2 regions of the Neptuniibacter sp. QD37_11 genome follow, and region 2 is predicted to be linked to the other one. Evidence: predicted binding sites of a transcription regulator. Region 2 holds the regulator's gene; the other holds the start of a gene.

Region 1 (8,002 bases), 190 kb from region 2:
GCCCTTTTTAACTTTGTACGAACATTAATACAAATAACTGCAGTGAAGCGAATAGAAATTTTATGTTGTGATTTAACGCTTAATATATCAGCCTTTACCACTGTATTATGTTTTCTATCTGTTGTTTTAGAGCTGCAGTTGTAAGGTGTTTTTTGCAGAGAGCAGCTAATACAATATCGTCGAAAAAATTGATTACAAAGTGATAATTTTCTTCTGACGCTAGTTCAATGCTTACTACATGCTCATTTTTATTTGGATCTTCTAAAATCGGTGGTGAAGAGGTTAAAAATTCTAATAACTCGATAAGGAATTCCGTATCTAGGGTTGAATGACCTAACTTACCCTCCAGGGTTATCAATGCAATGCCTACCACACCTTCTAGATGTGAAATTTTGTTCAGTACTTTATCTGAGAAATCAACTTTATGTTCAGAGTATTGGATAACTTCGTCTAGGTTTAACTCATCTTCAATTACAGAAACGCTATTCATCTCATTCATTGCTTGAGCTTGATCAGGGAGTAGTTCCTCTAACAAAAACAGAATATCTTCTTTTTTTCGGGCATCAATAAAATAAATGGGTGCTTGAATACCAAGCTCATGCAGCCAACCTCTATATTCAGAGATTGATGGATTTGGTTTTATGTCAGACTTAGTTACCGCAATAATCAAAGGTTTATCATCTATAAGATGGCGAAACTTTTTGGTGTAAAAGTGAAGGTCGTGTTGAGGATATTTACGGTTGTTATCGAGGAATAAAATTTCGCCTGAATAATCTGATGCCAAGTTGGAAGTTATTATCTCCCACATAAATTGGAAGCGTTCTTGCCCTGGCGTTCCGTAACAATGAATGCGTTGATTGGTAGATGAGGTAACATAACCGTAGTCCATCGCTACAGTAGTGGTTTTTTTTTGTACTGATGTGCTATCAGAAGCATTTGCTTCAGTGTTAATACATTTGCCTTCGCTTATGGTGTTTATTGCTGTTGTCTTACCGGCACCGACGGCACCAAAGAAAATAATCTTTTTGTCCCTCATATAGGGAACACCCCTTCTTAGGCTGGTACTTATAAGATCAAGGAACTTGGAAAAAGAGTTTGGTCTTAGTGTTTGAAAATCATGATATTGATAATAACAAGCATAGACGTTTTTTTCTTGGCAATGCTAACTGAAAATAAGATTAATACTGTTTCGGAAAAGGAAGTCCTATTCAGAAATGATCTTAGTCATTATTACCGGCTTGATACTGCTAATGCTATACCTGCACCGACGAAGGTACTACCAATTGTTCGTGGTATCCAGTGTGAATCGGAAAGAGATTTAGAACGCTTTAAAAGCCTTGACCCCCAGTAGCTATAGCTTATAAGGCAAGTAGCGGAACAGCATAAGAATGTACTGACTAATAATGAAAACTGCGGGAGTAGATCAGCCTCAATCGTAATAAATTGGGGGAACAACGCCGTTGTAAATACGATTGCTTTAGGGTTGGTTAGTGCGACCAGAACTCCCTGAAGAAAATAGCTATGCTTGCTGTGTTTAGAGTCCTCACTAAGGTCTGAAGTCCTTAAAGATACATTTGAAAGCCAGATCTTTATACCGAGGTATACAAGATATATCGCGCCGAGAAATTTGATGATCATAAACGCTGTTGATGAACTGAGGACTAATGCGCTTAGGCCTAAAACAGAACATGATGACATCACAAATAGCCCAGTTATATTCCCTAAAATTGTATATAGGGAAGACTTCCAACCAGCTCGGAGGGAGTGGGACAGCACTAATAAAATTGCAGGCCCTGGAGTGATCGTTGCCACCAATGCTATCGAGATAAATGCAATCCAAGTACTGAGCTCCATAAGGCATCCTCTTTCACTTACGGTATAGAGTGTTCTGGTGAATAGGGCGAGTTTAGTTGCCAATTTAACAGTTAATGCCAGTTAGAAGCTATAGCTAGAATTGTCGGAGATAAAGGGCTCTGCCCCCTTTAATTAAATTACCCTGATACGTGATATGAGGTAAATTTTCATCTCTTACTATTTTCTTGTACCGCGCCTTAACTAGAGGATATAAAACGTTCTCTAATAGCTGCTTTAGCTTTTCTGCGTTTTCCGACCTTAGATTGCGAAATGTCCCTGTATTTGCGGATAAGCAAATAATTTCCGCTTTTCCATCTGCTAAAGCATCAAAGCAACCGCTAATGTAGCCTTTGAGAAAATCATAATTTTCATCTAAGACCTCTTCAGCTTTGGAAGATTGGTAATCCCAATGAAGATCATACCTATGCTGACATTTCTACCTTTTAGCTAGCTTAGCCTCAATTTCTTGTAGAGCGCTGATAGCTAACTTTTGTTCTCCATTTTGGTAAGACCATAAAGCTTTATTAAGGGAATCAATAAATTCAGGACCAAGATTTAGTTTACCAACAAATAGTTCCATTTCATTAAAAGCTTTTTCTAAAGTCATACCAGTATCAGATGGAAACCTATTCGGAGCTTTAAGGATTACATATCTGACTCTATCGAGTAATTTGGATTCTTCGCTCATAATCTCTCAAGACTCATAACGCCCAACATAAACGGCCGCAGCGCAGCTGTGGTCCAAGCCCAAAGGGCAACTTTTGATGTTTTTGTTATGTGCTTTCATGTTTAAAGCTACTTCGTATGAGGATGGACAAACCAATTACGCTAAGCACCAATATTATCAATTCCGCAAAACCAGCTAACAATATGCTCACTCCCCATGTAGCCCACACTCCAAGATAAAGCAGCAATGCTCCGTGAAAAAATATTGAAAACAGCCACGAGCAAGCCCTTCTTTTGACTGATTTCTTAGGTAATGTAGCCACTAAGTAGATAGAGAATATGTAAACAAATGCAATTCCTACTGCTTTCAAGAGAAACGGATTTGATAGGATCTCACCTGACAATATCTCTGGTAGTGAAATAAACACCAAAACTACAAGGGCCATCACGATATAAGACCCTCCTACGATGTGTGAAATCCATTTTGCTATCTGTGCTTCCATATCTTTAGTTCACATAACAGCTAAATATACGACAAGTGGTTTGCGGAAAGGTGACACTTTGTTGTATATCCCCAAATTTTTAAAAATTGGTAATAGTCTTTAACCCATTGAAATTAAATGTATTAATCAGGATTTATGAAAATGAGAAGTTGTAGAAAAGCGACAAAGTGTCGTGTTTCTAAATCAAAACTGGAAAATGACCATTTATACGAATCATGCTCAATAGTCCATTAAGGTGGGTTAACCTATTTCCTTAGTTGCCCCCATACTGGCAGAGATAAGGGAATATGAAAAGTACAGGAAAGTATTGGTTGTAATCTTTATCTCTAGCCACGAAGTGGCGTCCTAAAAGCGTAGCGTTCTCTAGGAGCAGCCGTCCTCTAGCAACGAAGTTGCGTCCTGCTCTTAACCAACAACATCCAACTCTCTCTGCTTAAACTCCGCACCCAACCCCTCAACAATCTCCCGGCACTGAACAATATCAACACCCTCTAACCCATTAATTGCCGATACCTGTACATCATCAATCAGTTCGCTGGCACGTTTGATAAAGGCTTCTACTGCTTTGTAAGAGTCGGGCAGGGCTGGTTGGCAATGTTGTTGGTAGACCTCTTCGTTTTGAGCATTCAGCGAGATCGATAGAGCGTCTATGCATTCTGCCAATTCGGGCACTATGTCGCGTTTATGGAAGAGGTTGCCGAGGCCATCGGTGTTTATACGGGTTTTACCGCCGTTTTCTTTTACCCAAGTAGCGATTTTCAACAGAGCTTTTAGGCGAAGTGTGGGTTCGCCATAGCCACAAAATACGATTTCATCGTAATCGGTTGGGTTTCCGATTAAGGGGATGATTGTGTCTGCTTCTGGGCGTTTGCTTAGATAGAGTTCGTGACCTTTGACTTCGGTTGAGCCGTTATGTTTTGGGCAGAATTGGCAGGCGAGAGTGCAACGGTCGGTTAAGTTGATGTAGAGGCTATTGCGGATCTGATAAACGTAGCTGTCTTGGTGTTCGCATGGGGTAGAGCGTTTTGCAGGGTTGGGGCGTTTTTGTGTCATAGCTTACTGCTTATCAGCGATATTTATAGATAGAAATCTACTTTAGCAGGGCGAGTTAACAGGGGCGTTGATGCTTATCAAAAGTGATCCGGTTAGGGTGCAAATGCACCCTATAACCGGTATCGAAGGGGAAGGTTTCGCTATGAATTTGGTGCGTTTTACGCGGCTGCTTGCTGGGCGCCGTGTTCTGGGTGAGTCGCTATAAAGTGGTTGAGTACTTTTTGCAGCATTTCTGCGTGACCATAATTGTGATCACGCTGTGCTTTGGCGATGTCATCCATAATAATTCGTTTAATTTTCTGTTCGCCGTCATGGGTAATCATGTAGTGACCGAGAGCCATGGCGATCATTGGGTCCATGTGTTCGTGTTCTGCAATGGCATCAACTTCGTCTGCAGTTAGGTCACTTAGTTCCAGGCATTCTTCGTAGGTCAACATTTCTCTCTTCCTCTGCCTTTAACAGGCTATTTTTTTATGTCTATCGGAGTCTCTACCGGTCTCTCTCCAAACCGGTAAATAAGAGTTTAGGAGAGGAATTTAAGTTTCTCTAATACATTAGGAGGATAAAAATTCACAATGAATATTCATTCAAGTATTGAAATTCATGTTGCAGCTGCGAAAGATGAGTTTGATTCAACTAAGGATTTGCCGTATTTAAAGGGCTAGCGGCGTGGTGCAGAACAGCAGCCCTATTTTGGTGCGAATGAACCAGAATAGGGAGCTATAAAAATTAATTTTTTAGACGATTAAAGAATAACTGGAAAGTCGCTTTTTAGGCGTTCTAAAAGCGCCTGTTTTCCTTGCGGATTCTTTTGTGTGACATCTTCCCCAGCTGTAGGGAAATGGATGTCGCGAAGGCGGGATAACCAGAAGCGCAGCGCTGCGGTTTTCATCATTGCCGGTAACAGATCGATCTCCATCGGATCTAAAGGGCGGATCTCCTGATACATCTGCAGCATCTGCTGCGCTTTCTGGATATCAAACTGATTATTGGTTTCGTCAAAGCACCACGCGTTAAGGGTAACGCTTAGATCGTATAGATATGGTGTAGAGCACGCGTGATAGAAATCGATTAGCCCCGATAAACGCTCGCCATCAAACATAGCGTTGTCTGGGAACAGGTCTGCGTGTACAGGACCAGAAGGTAATGTCGTCCAGTCGATATCACCGGTTTCCATCAAGCTGTTTTGTAATAGTGTTTGCTGCTCTTTATCTAGCTTAGGTAACACACGAGACGCTAGCTCGTTGCACCACTGCGGAATATGGCTGTACTCATCGAGTTCTAATTGTGACGAGAGCTGGTGGAACTGAGCGAGGGTGCTGCCAATAGTTCTCGCTTGTGAAAGCGTCGGTTGTTCTAGCGGAGCGCCTTCTAAACAGTTCATTAATACGGCGGGTTTGCCGTTTAGCATACCAAATAGATCACCGTTATTTAGATGAATAGGCTGAGCGCAGGCAAGCTCGTTAATCGCTAGATGATCCACTAGACCCAGAATAAAGGGCAGTTTCTCTTTAGGTACAGATTCAACCAGTGTTAGGACAAAGCGGCCTTGATCGGTATCGACAAAAAAATTGCTGTTCTCAACGCCTGCGCTAATGCCTTTATAGCTTTGTAACTCACCAACAGCGTAGTTCTGAAGGTAAGTTTTAAGTTCTGAAAAGCTAACTGCGGTGTAAACTGACATTATCGGTCTTTGTCCTACTGGTGTATCTGTTAGTGATTTTTTGGTGATTCAGTGTTCTTTTGTAGCCACTGCCATAGGCTTTCTGCACAGCTCTTACGCACTAGGATGTCGTAATCCTTAGTGTCGTGCAGAGACATAATGTTGATACCTTCAGCTAGCTCAACATCAGTAACAGGTAAGCATGAAAACTGCTGGGTATTAGAGCTACTTAGCAGGTAATGAATCGCTGCTTTATTTAGATACGCTTTTGAGCCGTCTTCGGAGGTTTCTAGTTTAAGATCTTCGCCAAAGGTTTCGCGCAGTGCTTGGAATACAGATTCATGCGCACCGGTTGGCGGAAGAACCAACCAACGGTTCTCGTTGATCCACAGAATCGCTAAACGGCCCATGCAAGATATGCGATTAACCGTTAGCGGTTGAGCAACACCCATCACTTCACCCACAGCGATAAGCAGATCTTGGTCAGGCTCGGTATCCAGTGCAAGATCACCAATAAAAGGGCGCTCCCGCACAATAATGCTATTAATTCGGCTGTCGTTGTCTATCGCTGCTTGGATGTTCAAATGAACCAGCGTGCCGCCTTGGGTGGCTTTGTTAGTATTGTTTTGCATAGACATTTTACTCCTTTACAGGGCTTTCGCCTGTAAATCAGCGTGGTAAGAGGAGCGAACCATCGGGCCACTGGCAACATTTTTAAAGCCAAGCTCGTAACCGATCTCTTCGTACTCTTTAAATTCTTCCGGTGTTACATAACGCTCTACAGCGAGGTGATATTTACTTGGCTGTAGGTATTGGCCGATGGTTAACATGTCGACATCATTAGCACGAAGATCTTTCATTACTTTGATGATCTCCTCTTTGGTTTCACCCAAACCAACCATCAATCCAGATTTTGTATCGACTTCTGGATTTAAACGCTTAAATTGGTAAAGCAGATTAAGCGAGTTATGGTAATCCGCACCCGGGCGTACCGATGGGTACAAGCTAGGAACAGTTTCCATATTGTGATTCAGAACATCTGGGACCTGCTGAGATAAGATCTCTAATGCAAGATCAACTTTGCCACGAAAATCTGGAACTAAGATCTCAACTTTTAGATCTACACTGACTTTACGTGCTTCTTTTACAACTTCAGCAAAATGCGCTGCACCACCATCTCTTAGATCGTCACGATCTACCGAGGTGATAACTACATATTTAAGACCGAGCTTTTCGATCGTAGATGCACAATTCTTAGGCTCTTCTGGATCAAGCGCCATTGGTCGACCATGCGCTACATCACAGAAAGGGCAGCGGCGTGTGCAAATAGCACCCATGATCATCAATGTTGCTGTTTTGTGACTAAAGCACTCAGCCAAGTTAGGGCAGGATGCTTCTTCACAAACCGTATGTAATTTAAGGTCGCGAAGTTGTTTCTTAACCTTTTTTACATTGGCATTTGAGCGGGCATCTATACGAATCCATTCCGGTTTACGTAGGCGTTCTCTTTCTGGGTCTGGCTTATGACGCAGACGAGACATTTTTGATTCGCCTTTCAGCTCTTGTAGTGGAATCAATTCCATAGTGACACCTCGCGATGTTCAGTTAAAAATAGAGGCCAAGCTGATAAGGTGGCAGCCCGGCCTCCAAGACTTACAGGGATGGAAACGGATTAACCGCGGTAGTAACGCTGCTCAATAAATGGTGCTTTAGAAACCACCATTGGTAGCTGCTTGCCACGTACTAGAGCGAAAACTTCTGTTTCAAGTGCAGAGTAAGCAGTTTCTACATAACCCATAGCTACTGGCTTGCCTACTGTCGGGCCGAAGCTGCCAGAAGTAACAGTACCGATTTTTTCACCGTCAGCATTAACAAGGTCAGCGCCTTCACGAATAGGGGCTTTACCTGATGCGATAAGGCCAACACGCTTACGGCTGTAGTTTTTGTTAGCGATCTGATCAAGGATCTTGTCAGCACCTGGGAAACCGCCAGCACGTTCGCCATCTGCACGACGGCACTTGCTGATCGCCCAGATAAGGCTGCCTTCGATTGGTGTCGTTGTTGGATCTAGGTCGTGACCGTATAGGCAAAGACCAGATTCCAAACGTAGAGAGTCACGTGCACCAAGACCAATAAACTCAACTTCAGGCTGCTCTAGGAATAGACGGCATAGACGCTCTGCTTCAGCGGATGGGATAGAGATCTCATAACCATCTTCACCTGTGTAGCCAGAACGGCTTACGAAGCAGTCAACGCCATCGAT
Region 2 (8,002 bases):
GGCGCTATTGAGCGCTTATTAATGGGTATAGACTTTGGTCTAGAAAATTGTTTTTGCATCGATTCAAATTGGCTTGAATGAATCTAACCGTATTAAGGTATTAAATTCGAAAATTAGCATTCAGTTTTAGAGGATTAGTCTATGCCTAGCACTTTATGGTTCTGTAAGCTTAGCTTCCATTGTGGATGGGCTAAGCAATAGTCGATCACTTCTTTTGTGTAGATTGAACGTGCAGGGCCGTCCATTGGCTGTAGGTAGAAGTGCGCGAAACTAAGTTGTTCGAACTGGTCAGGCTGCGCTAGCGGTTGCGGGTAAACCAATTTAAGTTCATCACCTTGGGTGATAATTACTTCGGCATCGGCTTTAGGGCTCACACAGATCCAATCGATATTATCGGGTAGTGGCTTCGTACCATTGGTTTCGATGGCAAGTTCAAAACCGTTCGCGTGGCATTCATCCACCAAAATTTGATCAAGTTGTAGCGCAGGTTCACCACCCGTGAAGATGATGTAAGGCTTTTCATTGTTCCGCTCGGGCCAGAAGCTTTTGAGGAACTGGCAAAGTTCAGCTGCGGTAGCGAACTTGCCACCGTTCTGGCCATCGGTACCGATAAAGTCAGTATCGCAAAAATCGCAGATAGCTTTTTCACGGTCTTGCTCGCGTCCTGACCAAAGATTACAGCCAGAAAAACGACAAAAAATTGATGCGCGTCCACTTTGCGCACCTTCACCTTGCAAGCTATAGAAAATCTCTTTTACGGAATACATCAGATTGTGGTAGAAAGGGCCTTTAAAATCGAGGCGATAAGTCTACACTGGCAGATTTTGACTGCAAGTTAATTCGGTTCATATTAAGCCTGTAAGGTAATCTACAGGTTAACTAGTGTTATAGGGTACATTCGTGGAACTTAGAGAAATTGATAAAGTTGTTTATAAGCAAAAGCAGCGCAAGGTAGGTATCGTTTTTAGTCTGATTTTTGCTGTAATAGGTTTAGGGTTGAGCGCCGTATTACGTCATTACTATGGTAATGCTGAAGGCGAGAATATGATGGTGAACCTAACTGGGGTGCTAATTGGCTTAGCTATCTCCATTATTATCTTTACCCAAGTGGCTAAAAAGCCGTATTTTGATGAGCTTCGGTACGGCTGGAACCTTAAGAAACAGGCGCTTAAGATTCAAAACCATCGCCATCGTTGGGAAGAGCGTCTGAAAGAAGGTGATACAACGGCGGCGATTGTTCTCGCTTTCTATCATAAAGCTACGCTGCAACTGCAAAGCTTAGATGGTAACGAATTCGGCTATAGCGACAGTAAAGAGCGTGAAAATAAGTTTTTGGTTGAATGTGAGAAGCTGTCCTTAGACCCTGATGCATCTAAATATTCGATCGATATGCTGTTGGATATGAAATAACGCGCTATTTATTTTTGCGAAAAATTGATATTACTAAGGAGCCTAAGGCTCCTTTTTTGTGTCTGATATCAAGAGTTGAGGTTTTACGATGCTTAGTCAATTTAAGCGATCTATTCTGGTATGGATGGTTTTCTTGTTTTCGCCGTATCTCGTTGCTGAGCAGAGTAAGAGGGTGATGATTACCCCAGAACTTTTCTCTTTTGTGGTTGAGCATGAAGGTGAGTCTGTTGAGATTAAGCGCAACCAAGAGTCTGATAATACTATCCATGAGCTTTATCTAACGACCTCTCGTGGCACACCGCAACCTATGTTTCCATTCGAACCTTATGAAGTGGAAACCATTGGCGAGAGGGAATTTATTGAGTATCTACAACAAGCTCAAACAGATAGCTCTACTTTAATTGTCGATACTCGCACTGAGGGCTGGCATTACCGACTGACCATACCGGGCAGCACCAATATTCCATACACCTTGTTAAAAGATCCTGAAACTATTTCCGATACGTTGGAAGAGTTGGGAGCAATCAACAAAGATGGCGTTTGGGATTTCAGTCGGGCAAAAACACTTGCTGCTTTTTGTAACGGCTATTGGTGTGGACAGACGCCTACCTTTATATGGGCGTTACTAGAGCTAGATTACCCTGAGGAAAAGTTGAATTACTATCGAGGTGGTATGCAAGCTTGGACAAGCTTAGGGCTGACTACGGTAGGGGATTATTATCTGGAATAGTAGGGAGTTTTATTGTACCCCCTACTATCTGAGAATAAGGTGTCTATTTAATTTGGTTTAGGTAGTTAGTTAAGCGATCCTTATTCATCACAAACGTAGCGCTTAGCTCAGCCGCATTGGTTTTTACTTCTTCTAGGTTTGTTGGTTTACCTGCTACAACGACCCCCACCATTGCCATCATCGCGTGTGGACGGCATTTGTATACGTACACGCCTTCCTTATCGACGGTGAAAGAAACTTCTTTCATCATTTTTCCTTTCCAGCCTGTCGAACCCGCAGGGATTAGGCTGCTGATTGATTCAGAGTTGTGACCTGGATCTGTAGGTTGGAATGTAACGGTATCACCTACTTCTACATTTAAAATGGCAGGCTCAAAAACCATGGAGCCGTCAGGACCTGAATTTTTCATCATGACTGTATGATCAGCAGCATTAGCAAAATTGGCACATACAGCTAGAGCTAGGCCCGCGCTTAAAGTTTTAATATTCATCGTATGTATTCTCTCTATCTGGTAATGAAAATAATAATGATTATTAAATCATTTGTGGGTGTTGTGAAACATTATTACTTAGAAGTATAAAAATCAAAGGTGTATACGTGCTTAATGACTAGACGGTTTTATGATGGCTGGGCAAAGATCTTTAGATTTTTTAGGAGCCTCTATTTCAGGCATCTTATCCAACTGATTAGCTCCATATATTGCGATAAGCAGGGGAGAAGCAATTACGAACACTAGGAAGCCAGCCATCAACTGCCCTCTCATCCCTTTGCGAATCGGTGTCGGTTTAAAAACTTTGTAGCCCTTAGGTGGGAATTGCGCTTGTATTAACCCTTTGAAAGCCATGGGGAGCATCGTTATGGCAAGGATTAGGAAGATCGAAATAGGTATTCCAATCAGTAAAAGGTGCCAAAGATAATCAGCCCCGTTTAGGCCAAACAGACTGTAACAGTGAGGCTGTTCTGCAAGTCGGGTGATAGATGGGAATAGCCAAAGCTCGCCAGCGGCTATGAGAACAGCGCCTAATCCCATAAACAGGATTATGAGCTTTATCTTCTCGCGCTTTGTGTATTCCGGTGCGTAATCCATCTGGTCTGCCCTGCCCATATTGGAGATGAAAGCTTAATTTATAACCTTACCACTTGTCGCGCCGAGTTATAAATTAAGCTTGGACAGTCAGTTAATAATTAAGGGCGTTGTGCTTCGCCGCCAAAGGCTTCAATTAGAGCAGGGAATAGCTTGCTGAACTCTAGACCCATTTGAACCATATCGGCATCGAATTGAGCGATTTCGTCTTCCGCTGCTTCGTCGGCCATTTTCTCCTGTAGCTGTTCGCTCAGTTTTAGACGTTTGATAGACAGATCTTCTTGCAGAGTAATCTTGAGTTGCTCATCCCATTCTAGAGCGAGCTTAACTACACGCTTGCCTGCTTCTAGGTGAGCAACAAACTCTTCATCTTCTAGTTGTTGGCCTTTGATTCGAATTACGCCGCCTTCTAAAACGTTATCACGTAGCTCACATTCATCTAGTACTTCAAAGCCTTGTGGGATGCTGTCGTGTTGCTCCAACCAATGTGACATAACGGCAGAAGGTGATTGGTTTACATCAGGCAGTGTGATTGGCAGACTGCCTAATGTGCCACGAAGATGACTTAGTAGCTCTTCTGCGCGTTTATGGCTAGAAGCATCTACTGCAATCCAGCCAGCTGCAGGGTTGATCAGAGCGGTGGTCTGCTGGAATTTACTGAAGGCACGAGGCAATAGATCAAGAATCACTTCATCTTTCAGTTGGTCGCGTTCTTTCTTGTACACTTTGCGTGCTTGTTCATGTTCGATGACCGCAACTTTTTCGCCAACGGCGTCTTTAATAACGGCGCCGGGAAGGATCTTTTCTTCCTTGCGTGCAGCCACCATAAACATACCGTGTACCTGATGCGCGTGAACATCATCTAATAAGTGACATGGCGATACCCAGCCATAACGGCTAAGTTCTTGGCTTTTACATGGATGAAAAGCGTGTTCGATAAGTTTTTCTTGCAGCTGCTCTTGAGTGTATTCAAACGCTTCAGTTAGGCGATAGAAAATTACATTTTTAAACCACATAGCAGCTCCAGAAAACGAAAAAATTGGCAGAGCATGGTAGGCAAGATTTGTACGCGATGGAAGAGAAAATCTGCAATTGGCTGAAATAAAAGAGAGGTGAAGAATTAGCTAGCGGGATAAGTAAGAAAGGGATAAAACTGACGGCAGCGATTAGATTGGGCTGCCGTCAGGTTTTAATTAGATGCCAGCGTAAGCAAGAAGGGTATGTACTGGTACACCTGCATCTTGGATTTTGCTAGAACCTTGTAGGTCTGGCAGATCGATTAGTGCTGCTGCTTCTGACACTTCCGCACCAAGTTCTTTGATGAGACTGCACGCTGCTAAGATAGTGCCACCTGTAGCAATCAGGTCATCAAATACCAAAACGCGATCGCCTTCCTTCACAGCATCAGTCTGCATCTCTACAGCTGCAGTACCGTATTCAAGCTGGTATTCCTGATGAATGGTTTCACCCGGTAGTTTGCCTTTTTTACGGACGAGTACCAAAGGAATGTTCAGGTGGTAAGACATGATGGAGCTGATCAAAAAACCACGAGCATCAATACTCGCAATATGCGTGATGTCACTGTCGATATAGCGCTGGATAAATGCATCAGAGATCATGCGAAGCGCTTTAGGATCTTTAAATAGTGGAGTGATATCGCGGAATTGAACGCCTGGCTCCGGCCAGTCTGGGATCGTACGAATTACGGATTTCACATAACATTCGTCATATGACATGAAGAACTCCTTAGAAACAGCAGGTTTTGACACAGCTCAATGTTTTATTACGCAGCAAAAGCTTTAATAAATGCGTTGGGTTACACATTGAGATGGCTACTTAATTGTGCGACTAAATAAGCACCGGTTGCGAAAGCGATCGGTGCTTTTTTATGTGTAGGGGCTAACTGCAAGTGCCTTTGCCACATTGAGCAGTTACAGGCTCTTCAGCGTCCTTAGCTGGACACTCGCCAGATAGTTCGTAAAGTTTATCCAGATCCTGGATATGAACCTCTTTACCTTCAACTTGTAATAGTTCGGACTTCTGGAAGCGGGTAAAAATTCGACTTACGGTTTCAACTGCAAGGCCTAGATAGTTACCGATCTCGTTACGCGACATCGATAAACGGAAACTTGTTTCAGAATAACCACGTGCTTTAAAACGCATCGATAATTTCACAAGGAATGTTGCAACACGTTCTTCAGCATTCTTCTTCGATAGGAGCAGCATCATCTGTTGCTCTTCACGGATCTCTTTACTCATCGTACGCAGCAGTTGGCGGCGTAATTCAGGTAACTGACCGGAAAGTTCGTCCAAACGCTCGAACGGAATTTCACAAACCGTAGTTGTTTCGAGGATTTTTGCAGATACAGGGTATTCGTTGTTATCAAAACCGCTCATACCAACCAGTTCACCTGGGAAGTAGAACCCGGTGATCTGCTCTTCACCTTCATTTGTGATTGTGTAAGTTTTTACTGTGCCGACGCGGATGGCATAAACACTCGCAAATTCTTCGCCTTGGTGGAAAAGATGCTCGCCTTTTTTCAGTGGGCGGCTTTTGTCGATAATGTTGTCCAGGCGTTCCATCTCTGTCATATCCAGAGATACGGGCAGACACAAAGAGCTCAGACTACAAGTGTTGCAGCTTACCTGCTGTAGACTACGTAGTTTTCCATCAGTTGCCTTGTTATCACTCATAGTGCGATCCTGTCGTGGTTATATCGAATGGCTACCCACTGATTATGTAATATTTCCGTAAATACGGAAAGTTAAATAATCTTCGAGAAACGCTGTGAACTCTGATCTTTTGGTATATATGCATCAAATGCCATACATATACGACGAATCAATAGGCGACCAGCAGGAGAGACTACAATCTCATTTGCATTCATGCTGATTAAGCCATCTTTAGTAAATGCTTCTAGCTCAGCAATGGAAGTTGCGAAATAGTCGTCGAAAGCAATATCAAATTTTGATTCAACCGCTGTTTTGTCTAGCTCAAAGTGGCAGATTAGCTGTGTGATTACATGACGACGGATGATGTCATCTTGCGTCAGGCTTACACCGCGCTTAATTGCATGAGCGTTACTATCTACTGCAGCACTGTAATAAGGCATGTCATGCTCATTTTGATAATAAACAGAGCCGATTTGGCTAATTGACGAAACGCCCATAGCGACAAGGTCGCACTCTGAATGAGTCGTATAGCCTTGGAAATTACGATGTAATTTACCTGTGCGCTGAGCAATGGCTAGCTCATCATCAGGCTTAGCAAAGTGGTCCATACCTATATAAACATAACCTGCATCAAGCAGCTTATTAATGGTGGATTCTAGAATCGCAAGCTTAGTCTCTGGGCTAGGCAGTGTTTCTTCCTGAATATGACGCTGCGGACGGAAACGGTCTGGAAGATGAGCGTAGTTGAATACTGAAAGACGATCTGGATTCATTTCGATCACAGTATCGAGTGTTGCGTTAAAACCTTCGAATGTTTGGTAAGGAAGTCCGTAGATCAAATCTAGGTTCAGGGAACGGAAACCTAATCTGCGAGCTTCTTCTAGAATTGTTGCTGTTTGTTCTACTGACTGAACGCGGTTTACTGCTTCCTGAACTTTTGGATCGATATCCTGTAGACCTAGACTGATACGGTTAAAACCGATCTCTCGTAGGACTTTGATTGTTTCTAGGCTTGCTTCACGAGGATCAATTTCGATGGAGTAATCACCGCTATCGTCATCAAGAAGGTTAAAGTTTTTGCGCATTTCAGCCATTAGCTCGACCATCTGCTCGTGGCTAATGAATGTTGGAGTACCGCCCCCCCAATGTAGCTGAGTTACTTTGCGGTCATTGCTGTACCACTTAGATAGCTGAGCCATCTCTTTATAAAGTGTATCCAGATAAGGCTGTGCTTTTTTGCGGTTGCGCGTGATCACTTTATTACATGCGCAGTAGTAGCAAACATGCGCACAGAATGGGATGTGAACATACAGCGAAAGTGGATCATTGATGTCCGCAGAGTTTTGTCCGGTTGTTACTAGATCACTAGGAGACAACTCTGGGTCAAACTGAACAGCAGTAGGGTAGGATGTATAACGAGGACCCGATAGGTCGTATCGTTTGATCAAGTCCAGATCCCATTTAATCAGATTGTTATCCACGTTTGTCTTCCTCTGTAATCAGTTTCTTGCGAAAAGTGCTCAGTTATTGTTGGAATATTCCCATCCAAGGGATGCTGTATAAGCCCATTCCAATAATGATTGCGCCCGAGATATGTTGGGTCAGACGCTTCTGAAGAATTTGTTTAACTTGTTGGGCCAGTACACCGGTTAACAGCATGGCAGGCAAAGTGCCTACGCCAAATGCCGCCATCAATTGTGCGCTGGTTAGCCAGTCGGATGCTGCTGAAGCCCAAATTAAAGTGCTATAAACCAAACCGCATGGCAGCCAACCCCATAGGCCACCCAGCATGATTGCTTGTCCGATATTTCTAACCGGTAGAAGCTTACTCGCAGCGGGACTAATCTGTTTCCACAGTACACCGCCTGCTTTTTCTAGGTGAGTTAAACCTTTCCACCACTGGGCAATGTAGAGGCCCATGAAAATAAGCATCAATCCGGCAAAGCTGCGAAGTACGAGTTGTAGTATAGGATCGGTTAATAACCAACTCAGGCTACCTAAAATGGCGCCTGCAGTTGCATAGCTAATAATGCGCCCAGAGTTATAGCCGAGTAAAAGTAGGAAGCCCTGACCTCCCTTAGGGGAGCTAAGGGAAACGGTGGCAG

Evidence for each region. The regulator FNR, encoded in region 2, switches genes on or off when oxygen is low (the NO sensors DNR and NnrR bind a similar motif). The targets are predictions, from matches to a motif close to TTGATNTANATCAA.
Region 1: ACMXYT_RS09815 (TatD family nuclease-associated radical SAM protein) is a predicted target of FNR. The motif match lies at 4,144-4,157, and genes of this name have one in related genera.

What each region holds. Positions count from the first base shown of each region.
Region 1 covers NZ_CP180552.1:2,147,879-2,155,880, reverse strand. Annotated here, with positions in the region: gene ACMXYT_RS09835 (GTP-binding protein) at 95-1,036, opposite strand; gene ACMXYT_RS09830 (LysE family translocator) at 1,231-1,854, opposite strand; gene ACMXYT_RS09825 (hypothetical protein) at 2,291-2,542, opposite strand; gene ACMXYT_RS09820 (hypothetical protein) at 2,628-3,023, opposite strand; gene ACMXYT_RS09815 (TatD family nuclease-associated radical SAM protein) at 3,429-4,076, opposite strand; gene ACMXYT_RS09810 (hypothetical protein) at 4,235-4,513, opposite strand; gene ACMXYT_RS09805 (homoserine kinase) at 4,822-5,760, opposite strand; gene ACMXYT_RS09800 (sarcosine oxidase subunit gamma family protein) at 5,790-6,371, opposite strand; gene lipA (lipoyl synthase) at 6,387-7,322, opposite strand; gene gcvT (glycine cleavage system aminomethyltransferase GcvT) at 7,412-8,002, opposite strand, start outside.
Region 2 covers NZ_CP180552.1:2,340,433-2,348,434, reverse strand. Annotated here, with positions in the region: gene queE (7-carboxy-7-deazaguanine synthase) at 135-767, opposite strand; gene ACMXYT_RS10820 (DUF3087 family protein) at 901-1,410, shown strand; gene ACMXYT_RS10815 (rhodanese-like domain-containing protein) at 1,499-2,140, shown strand; gene ACMXYT_RS10810 (pseudoazurin) at 2,184-2,630, opposite strand; gene ACMXYT_RS10805 (hypothetical protein) at 2,742-3,227, opposite strand; gene rdgC (recombination-associated protein RdgC) at 3,326-4,240, opposite strand; gene ACMXYT_RS10795 (adenine phosphoribosyltransferase) at 4,418-4,960, opposite strand; gene fnr (fumarate/nitrate reduction transcriptional regulator Fnr) at 5,124-5,918, opposite strand; gene hemN (oxygen-independent coproporphyrinogen III oxidase) at 5,990-7,378, opposite strand; gene ACMXYT_RS10780 (sulfite exporter TauE/SafE family protein) at 7,422-8,002, opposite strand, start outside.